DNA from 2 places in the Caulobacter sp. GW821-FHT12A07 genome. Region 2 is predicted to be linked to the other one. Evidence: predicted binding sites of a transcription regulator. Region 2 holds the regulator's gene; the other holds the start of a gene.
What was found. Region 2 encodes HrcA, which represses chaperone genes, less so after heat shock. Its sites were predicted from a motif close to GTTAGCANTCNNNNNNNNNGANTGCTAAC; they were not measured.
Positions count from the first base shown of each region.

Region 1 (4,800 bases), on a different contig from region 2:
TCGCGGGCCGCGCGGCGCACGCCTTCCAGGAAGGTCGGCTCCTGCAGGGCGGCGATGGCGCCGTAGGCGATCATGCCGGCCTCGAACTGCTCGGCCTTGTAGGCCGCGCCGGCCTTCAGGGCCCCGGCGACGCCTTCGCCGTCGGTGAAGGCCGCGGGCGAGATCGCGCCGGCGCCGCGGGTATAGGTCTCGAAGGCGCTGGCCGCGGCCACCACGTCCTGGGCCAGGCTGACGCCCGGCGCTTCACGCTCCTGGCGCGCTGTCGCCAGCCCACCCACGGCCAGGGCGACAACCGCCGCGCCAGCCACCATCCAATGCTTGTTCCACGCCATGCCCAAAGGCCTCCCGACTTCGAGGGCATTGGGCGGCCGGCGCGGTTGACGACATCGTAATCGGCGTGGTGAATCACCCTTTAACCGACATGTATTCGATCAGTTTTCGTGCGCATAATGTCGCACCTGAACGGCGAAGTTTTCAGTAAGTCAGAGACACGACAAATCATTAGCCCTTATGTCGCCGAACCGACATTCTACAAATACGACGCAATGCAGACGGCCATTCAACCGCCGCAAGAGAAACGCGCGATCGCAAGAAGCGGGCGGACACCGAAGGCTGGCCCCGCCATAATGTCGCCATGCCGACGCCGAGCCCTCGCCTCATCTTCGACCGCGCGCCCAGCCCGATCGGCGAGATGCTGCTGGTCACCGACCAGGAGGGCCGGCTGCGCGCGGCCGACTTCCACGATCACGAGGATCGCCTGCACCGCCTGCTGCGGCTGCACTACGGCCAGACGCCGCTGGCGAGCGGCCCGGCGCCCACCGCGATCCGCCAGGCGCTGGCGGCCTATTTCGAAGATGACCTCGCCGCCCTGTCGGCCATCCCGTGGGCGACCGGCGGCACGGCCTTCCAGGAAAGCGTCTGGCGGGCCCTGGGCGAGGTGACGGCGGGAACGACCCTGACCTATGCCGGCCTCGCCGCCCGCATCGGACGCCCGGCGGCCGTGCGCGCGGTCGGCGCGGCCAACGGCGCCAACCCGCTCAGCATCGTCGTGCCCTGCCATCGCCTGGTCGGCGCGGACGGCTCGCTGACCGGCTACGGCGGCGGCGTCGAACGCAAGGCCTGGCTGCTGGCGCACGAGGGCGCGCGGTAGCGGAGACACGGTCAGCGATTTGACCGGCTTGCGGCTTTCTCTGATCGCCTTCCTGGGCCTTGTGCCCAGGACCCATCGTTCAGCCGCTCAGACCTTTCGAACATGTCCAGGGTCTGAGCGGTCGCCGGCATGGACCCTCGCCACAAGGGCGAGGGAGGCGACCATTGATGGTGCGATGAAGCGAGTCCGCCTTTCGCCCACCCCTAGACCAGCATGCTGGCGCCGACGCGATGCAGCGGCAGGGCGCCCTGGTTGAAGAACGGCAGGGCCAGGGTGATCCCCATCAGCAGGTCCAGGACGATGCTGCCGTAGTTGAAGCGGCCGCCGGCCTTCTGCATCAGCATGGAGACGAAACGCCCGAAGGCCGCGCCGAACCAGGCCACCGCCAGCACCAGGGCCATGGCCGCGCCGGCGCTGGACTGCCAGCCCAGGAACAACGCCGCCGCGCCGTGCGAGGCGATCAGCAGTCCGCCGAAGGCCCGGCCCTCGGTGACGGCGGCGCTCTCTTCCTCGCTCTTCAGGCCCGCCAGGCCCAGCATCGAATCCGGCCGCGCCAGCACCAGCCCGCCCAGCACGCCCCCGATCACGCAAGCGACCACGGCCAGGATCAGCGACAGGGCGTAGCTCGACATAAGGGGCGGTCTCCGAAAGGACTCAGGCGGGCGCGTGGCAGACGGCTTCGACATTGAACCCGTCCGGGTCCAGAACGAAGCCGCCGTAATAATGTTCGTGGTAATGAGGGCGAAGTCCGGGCGCGCCGTTGTCGGTCCCGCCGGCCTCGATCGCCGCCGCGTAGAAGGCGTCGACCTCGGCCCGGCTCTTGGCCGCGAAGCATACATGCAGCTTGCCGCTCGTCCCGCCGCCGCCCGAGATCCAGAACTGCGGACGCTGGGCGCCGTAGCCGACCACGTCGATCCCGCCGGTGTGCTCCTTGGGCACGGCGTAGAGGCGCTTGATCCCCAGCGGCGCCAGGGCCGCGTCGTAAAAAGCGGCCGAGCGCTCGAAATCGGCCACATCGAACCCCAGATGATCGAACATCGAAGACCCTCCCTTTTCGTCCCCGTTTCGCCGCGTCGTTTACCGCGATCGTAAAAAGTTCGCCGGCGTCGTCCTTGACTCCCCAAGGGCCGGCGCCTAACTCGTGCCTGGCGTTGGCACTCGATGGGAGCGACTGCTAACAGCGACGCTCCCTCGGCCTAACGAAGCCTTTTACAGAAACCGTTCCGACGGAGAAGACACATGAAATTTCGTCCCCTGGGCGACCGCGTCCTCGTGAAGCGCGTCGAAGAAGAAACCACCACCAAGGGCGGGATCATCATCCCCGACACCGCCAAGGAAAAGCCGCAAGAAGGCGAAGTCGTCGCCGTCGGCCCCGGCGCCCGCAACGACAAGGGCGACCTGGTCGCTCTCGACCTGAAGGCCGGCGACCGCATCCTGTTCGGCAAGTGGTCGGGCACCGAAGTGAAGGTCGACGGCAAGGACCTGCTGATCATGAAGGAAAGCGACGTCCTGGGCGTGGTCGAAGCCTAATCGGCTTCCCTTCCCGACGGCTTCCTTCCTCACGAAATTCTCAAGATTAGAAAGGCGCCCACCATGGCCGCTAAAGACGTTTATTTCGGCTCCGACGCGCGCGACAAGATGCTGCGCGGCGTCAACGTTCTCGCCAATGCCGTGAAGGTGACGCTCGGTCCGAAGGGCCGCAACGTCGTCATCGAAAAGTCGTTCGGCGCCCCGCGCACCACCAAGGACGGCGTCTCGGTCGCCAAGGAAATCGAACTGTCTGACAAGTTCGAGAACCTCGGCGCGCAGATGATCCGCGAAGTGGCTTCGAAGACCAACGACAAGGCCGGCGACGGCACCACCACCGCCACCGTGCTGGCTCAAGCCATCGTCCAGGAAGGCCTCAAGTCGGTCGCCGCCGGCATGAACCCGATGGACCTGAAGCGCGGCATCGACAAGGCCGTCGCCATCGCCGTCGAGGACATCAAGAAGTCCTCCAAGAAGGTCACCACCAACGGCGAAATCGCCCAGGTCGGCACCATCTCGGCCAACGGCGACAAGGAAGTTGGCGAGATGATCGCCAAGGCTATGGACAAGGTCGGCAACGAAGGCGTCATCACCGTCGAAGAAGCCAAGACCGCCGAAACCGAACTCGACGTCGTCGAAGGCATGCAGTTCGACCGCGGCTACCTGTCGCCGTACTTCATCACCAACGCCGACAAGATGGAAGTTCAGCTCGAAGAGCCGCTCATCCTGCTGTTCGAAAAGAAGCTGTCGTCGCTGCAGCCGCTGCTGCCGGTGCTGGAAGCCGTCGTCCAGTCGGGCCGCCCGCTGGTGATCATCGCCGAAGACGTCGAAGGCGAGGCCCTGGCCACGCTGGTCGTCAACAAGCTGCGTGGCGGCCTGCGCGTCGCCGCCGTCAAGGCTCCGGGCTTCGGCGACCGCCGCAAGGCCATGCTGGAAGACATCGCCATCCTGACCGGCGCTCAAGTGGTGTCGGAAGACCTGGGCATCAAGCTCGAGAACGTGTCGCTCGACATGCTCGGCCGCGCCAAGAAGGTCTCGATCACCAAGGACGACACCACCATCGTGGACGGCGTCGGTGAGAAGGACGCGATCGAGGCCCGCATCGCCCAGATCAAGCGCCAGATCGAAGACACCACCTCGGACTACGACAAGGAAAAGCTGCAAGAGCGTCTGGCCAAGCTGGCCGGCGGCGTCGCGGTCATCCGCGTCGGCGGCTCGACCGAAGTCGAAGTGAAGGAAAAGAAGGACCGCGTCGACGACGCCCTCAACGCGACCCGCGCGGCCGCCGATGAAGGCATCGTCCCCGGCGGCGGCACCGCCCTGCTGAAGGCCTCCAAGGCCCTGGCCGGCGTGACCGGCGACAACGACGACCAGACGGCCGGCATCGCCATCGTCCGTCGCGCCCTGCAATCGCCGATCCGCCAGATCGCCGAGAACGCCGGCGTCGAAGGTTCGATCGTGGTCGGCAAGATCCTGGAAAACGACAGCCCCTCGTTCGGCTTCAACGCCCAGACCGAGCAGTATGTCGACCTGGTGACCGACGGCGTCATCGACCCGGCCAAGGTCGTGCGCACCGCCCTGCAGAACGCCGCCTCGGTGGCCGGCCTGCTGATCACCACGGAAGCCGCGATCGTCGAAGCCCCCAAGAAGGGCGGCGGCGCTCCGGCCGGCGGCGGCATGCCGGGCGGCATGGGCGACATGGATTTCTAAGAGAAATCCATGTCGCCCATCCTCGAAAGAGATCGGGATCGGCACGCCGATCCCGAGCGGCGACATGGATTTCTAAGAAATCCGGTCAGCACCAGCTGAACCAAAGAGAAGGGCGGGGCCGCGAGGCTCCGCCCTTTTTCTTTGCGCCTGGGCCCGTCTACCGCGTCACGCCCCGGCGAACCCACAGCGCCTCGACCGTCTTGTCGATCTTCAAGGCGCGGGCGATGTCGGCGTCGCCCTCGGCGTCCAGTCCCATCCGACGCTTGACGACGCCGCGCATGAACAGAGGCGAGGCTACGCGCGGATAGGCGTTGAGCACCGCCTGGTAGTCAGCCAGGGCCAGGGCGTACTCGCCGCGCCGAAAGCGCACGAACCCGCGCGTATCCACTGCATCGCTCGTCGCGCCAAGACTG
Region 1 is NZ_JBXAQX010000001.1:357,906-362,705, forward strand. It holds gene AC1RRS_RS01720 (hypothetical protein) at 1-332, opposite strand, end outside; gene AC1RRS_RS01725 (methylated-DNA--[protein]-cysteine S-methyltransferase) at 635-1,150, shown strand; gene AC1RRS_RS01730 (DUF4345 family protein) at 1,354-1,782, opposite strand; gene AC1RRS_RS01735 (VOC family protein) at 1,805-2,188, opposite strand; gene groES (co-chaperone GroES) at 2,390-2,680, shown strand; gene groL (chaperonin GroEL) at 2,744-4,387, shown strand; gene AC1RRS_RS01750 (tetratricopeptide repeat protein) at 4,545-4,800, opposite strand, start outside.
Region 1: the regulator HrcA is predicted to act here: its motif matches at 2,301-2,329, upstream of groES (co-chaperone GroES).

Region 2 (4,800 bases):
CGTCGATGATCTCCATGTCGAGATCGGTGGCCGAGAACGAAAGCGTGTCGCCATCCGCCGACAGCAGGATGTTGGACAGGATCGGGATCGTGTTGCGCCGCTCGACGACGCTCTGCACGTGACCCAGCGCCTTCAGCAGCGCCGCCCGCTCGATGGTAAGCTTCATTTCTCGGTCCAGGCTGGACGCGGAACCGTCGTCGTCAAGAGAATCCCCCCGAGCGCCCGCCCCGTCGTCAATGGACCACGGACATTACCGTAATCGGCCGGCGGGGGAAGAGCCCGTGCGGCGTTTGAGACAGGCCAGGGCTGTGGATCCGGTGGGCGACCTGTCGAAAACCGCTCCCCTTGATCGGTTTCGCCGATAGCTTATATTGATAATCAATCGCAACTAAGGCTGAAAGCCATGCGCCTCGCCCTGAAGACCGCCACCTACGCCACCATGCACCTGACCGTGGCCATCGCCGTCGCCTACGCCCTGACCCGCGACTGGCGCATCGCGCTCGCGGTGGGGATCGTCGAACCGATGGTCCAGACCGTGGCCTTCAACCTGCATGAGCGGGTGTGGAGCAAGGTGGGGAAAGAGAAGGCGGCAGCGTGAGGGACCGCCTCCAACCATCTTTGTCATCCCGGCCGGGGTGACGATGAAAAGAAGGGTCAGTCCCTCCGCATCCACGTCAGCGTCCCAGGATCACCCGGCGCCAGGAAGTCCGCTTCGGTCTCCCAGGGAAAGCGCTCCTCGCCCATCAACCCCGGCCACAGGTCCTTCCAGTCAGGATTGCGCGCCTCGATCAGGTCGATCTTCCACGCGCGCAGCCAACGCTTGAGTCGCTTCTCGCGATCGATAGCGTCGCGCACGTCGTCGAAACCCTCGAACCAGACGAGGCGACGACAGTTGTAGCGCTTGGTGAAGCCGTCCTTGTCGCCGGTGCGGTGCTGCAGGACACGGGTCGGAAGGTCCGAGGTCACGCCCACATAGATCACGCCGCGTTTGCGGTTCGACATTATGTAGACGAAATAGACCGCCTCAATCATGGGTTGATGCTCACCCATGAGAGGCTGGTTGTCATGGCCGGCGTGGGAGATCCCGGCGCTTCGCTACGCTACGGCCGGGATGACAATTTATCAGATGAAGAAAAGGCCCCCTCCTTTCGGAGAGGGCCTCTTCATCAAGCCTTGGTGTCGAACGACCCGCCCGACTCTTCGCCGGAAGCCGCGTACGGATTGGCGGCGGCGGCCGGCTCGGCCGGGGCCGGGCCGGTGGAGCCCTTGGCGGCGACGGCCACCATGGCCGGGCGCACGAGGCGGCCCAGCAGTTCGTAGCCGACCTGCAGCACCGCGACGACGCCGCCGGCGGCGACTTCGTCCGAGGGCTGCTCCATCACCGCCTGGTGCAGGTGGGGATCGAACTTCTCGCCCTTGGTCGGGTCGACCTTCTTGAGGCCGTTGCGCTCGAAGGCCGCCTGCAGCTCCTTCTCGGTCATCTCGACGCCGACGATGAAGTTCTTCACCGCCGCGTCCTGCGAATCACGCGGGCTGGCCGCGGTGGCGCGCGACAGGTTGTCGGCCGCGCCCAGCAGGTCGCGGGCGAACTTCTGGATCGCGTAGGCGCGGGCGTCGTTCATCTCGCGCTCGGCGCGGCGCTTGACGTTCTCGGCCTCGGCCGCATAGCGCAGCGCCTGGTCCTTCATCGCCGCGATCTCGGCCTTCAGGGCCTCGATTTCCTGGGCGGCGTCCTCGGCTTCGAAAGCGACGTCTTCGGCCGGCGTCTGCTCGTCGGTCATTTCCAAACAGTCCTCATCCATCGATCATCCGGCCGAGCACGCGGGCGGTATAGTCCACCAGCGGGATCACCCGGGCATAGTTCAAACGCGTGGGGCCGATCACGCCGATCGCGCCCAGCACCTTCTGTCGCCCCGTCATATAGGGCGCCGCGATCACGGAGGAACCCGAAAGCGAAAAGAGTCGCGTCTCGGCCCCGATGAAGATGCGCACGCCCTCGGCGTCGCGCACGTCGTCGAGCAGGCCGATCAGCTGGCCCTTCTGCTCCAGGTCGTCGAACAGCTGGCGCACCCGCTCCAGGTCCTCGCGGGCGCCGCCCTCGGCCAGCAGGTTGGCGCGGCCGCGGACGATCAGGGCCCGCTCGGCCCCCTCCCCGCCGCCCCAGGCGGCCAGGCCGTCCTCGACCAGGCGGGCGGCGGTCTCGTCCAGCTGGCGGCGGGCCGTCTCCAGCTCGGCGCGGATCTCGTCCTTGGCCTCGGTCAGGGTGCGGCCGCGCAGGCGGGCGTTGAGGAAGTTCGACGCCTCCTGGAAGGCCGAGGGCGTCAGCCCCGCCCCGCCGCGCATCAGCCGGTTCTCGACCGTGCCGTCCTCGAACACCATCACCGCCAGGGTCTGGCCGCCGCCCAGGGAGACGAACTCCACGTGCTTGACCCCGCCTTCGCGGACCGGGGTGACGACGATGCCGGCCCCGCCGGCCAGGCCCGACAGGATGGCCGAGGCCTCGTTCAGCGCCTCCTCGAAGGTGCGGCCCTTGGCGTAGAGGCGGCTTTCGATCTCGCGCCGCTCGTCCTCGCCGACGTCGCCGACCTCCAGAAAGCCGTCGACGAACATCCTAAGGCCCGCATGCGTCGGCATCCGCCCGGCGCTGGTGTGCGGACTGTCGAGCAGACCCAGCTGCGCCAGGTCCTGCATGGTGTTGCGGATCGAGGCCGGCGACAGCTGGATGCCGCCGCGCGACAGCGTGCGCGAGCCCACCGGCTCGCCGGTCTCCAGATAGGCCTCTACGACCCGGCGAAAGATGTCGCGGGCGCGGGCGTCCAGCTCGGTCAGGCCGGGCGTCCGAGCGATCGGTCCCGGAAAAAGCTGTGTCATGGCCCTTGGAGATAGGGTTGAGGGGCGAAAAAATCGAGCGGGGACTTGGAGGTTCCCGTCCGGGGGAGGATAAGCGGCGCCTTCAACCACGACTAGCCCCCGCCAACCAGACCGGAGTTTCCGAATGCGTCCGTCCGAACGCGCCCCCGACCAACTGCGCGCCGTCACGCTGGAAACCGGCGTCAACCGCTACGCCGAGGGCTCGTGCCTGATCGGCTTTGGCCACACCAAGGTGCTGGTCACCGCCACCGTCGAGGAGAACGTCCCCGGCTGGATGCGCAACAAGGGCGCCGGCTGGGTCACGGCCGAATACGGCATGCTGCCCCGCGCCACCCACACCCGCGGCCGCCGCGAGGCCGCCGCCGGCAAGCAGACCGGCCGCACCCAGGAAATCCAACGCCTGATCGGCCGCTCCCTGCGCGCCGTCGTCGACCTCAAGGCCCTGGGCGAGCGCCAGATCAGCCTCGACTGCGACGTCATCCAGGCCGACGGCGGCACCCGCACCGCCGCCATCACCGGCGCCTGGGTCGCCCTGCGTCTGGCGACCAACTACCTGCTGGAAGAGGGCGTGCTGAAGGCCGACCCGATCCTGGGCCAGGTGGCCGCCATCTCCTGCGGCGTGTTCAAGGACACCCCGGTCCTCGACCTCGACTACGAGGAAGACAGCAACGCCGAGGCCGACGGCAACTTCGTGCTGACCGGCGGCGGCGAGATCGTCGAGATCCAGGCCACCGGCGAAAAGCGCGGCTTCACCCGCGGCGAGTTCGACACCCTGTTCGGCCTGGCCGAAAAGGGCATCGGCGAACTGTTCGAATTCCAGCGCGCGGCGATCGGCAAGTAAGGGGGCTACCCTTTCCTTCGCTCCCGTCATTCCCGCCCTTGTGGCGGGAAACCCTGGTTCCGTTCGCACGTGAGGCGCCAGCGGCGTGCTGAGCACGCTGCCCCACCCGCACCTGCGACTGAGTAGAGGGGTTCCCGCCACAGGGGCAGGTGTTGACCCAGAACGACACTTGCCCGCGACAGCGATCGGATGCTCCAAAACAGGCGACAGGGCGCCTTCGGTTAGCGACCCATGTTGGCCGTCGTAGCCGTCTGCTTGTCCCGCTCCGGCGACTGCACCATTGTCGCCAATGGTGAGGACCATGAACGCTCAGCTTGTCAAAAGCGCCCAACGGTATGCGTTAGCAGTCGCGACGGGCTTTGTAAGCGGCTTCGCGGCGGCGATCCTGGCGCTGCTTATCTCCGGCAATACCTACAGCCTGCATCTCCCCGAGTGGAGCATTTGGCTGCCCCTCCCAATCGTACCGGGATTGTCATTGGTGACGCTGAACAAGGCCTTGAGCCCGGCCAGCAGGACCAATCGCATCGCAGCGGCCATGATTTTCGTTGTCGCGGCGTTCTCAGGCATCTGGCTTCTAGCAGTGTTGATAGCCCGCGCCGATCACGGCGGAGTCGGATAACCACCCTCAACTGAGACCAATTCTGCCCGCTTCAGCGCTGGTCGTCGGTAGCGGGGGAGGTTCTCGCCACAAGGGCGAGAATGACGGGAGTTTAGGGCGCGCCACCACCTTAACTTCGTCCACGCAGCCTGGATTCGCCAACCGCGCCGACTTCAGTCCCGCCAGAACCAGACTTCGAATTCGACGCCGTCCTCGACCGTCATCGACCGGTAGTTCTGCCTGGCCTGTTCGGCCGCGGCGTCGGCTCGCGCCGGGAGATCGCCCGCCATGCGGTCCAGGTCGTCGCTGTCGATGTGGAAGCCCCACTCGGGCCTTGGCGTCCAACCGCTGTCGCACGTCGCATCGATGGTCGAAACAGACAGGCCGCGCGATCGGCAAAGCTCGATCAGCGCCGTCATCCGCTCGAACGACAGGCGACCGGAGCCCTTCGCGGTGAGCGCGGCGGCGATGGCGGTCTCCAGGTCAGCCG
Region 2 is NZ_JBXAQX010000006.1:142,610-147,409, forward strand. It holds gene dnaN (DNA polymerase III subunit beta) at 1-166, opposite strand, end outside; partial or broken gene AC1RRS_RS14355 (DUF2061 domain-containing protein) at 404-571, shown strand; gene AC1RRS_RS14360 (GIY-YIG nuclease family protein) at 655-1,050, opposite strand; gene grpE (nucleotide exchange factor GrpE) at 1,167-1,781, opposite strand; gene hrcA (heat-inducible transcriptional repressor HrcA) at 1,795-2,871, opposite strand; gene rph (ribonuclease PH) at 2,996-3,712, shown strand; gene AC1RRS_RS14380 (hypothetical protein) at 4,014-4,331, shown strand; gene AC1RRS_RS14385 (hypothetical protein) at 4,484-4,800, opposite strand, start outside.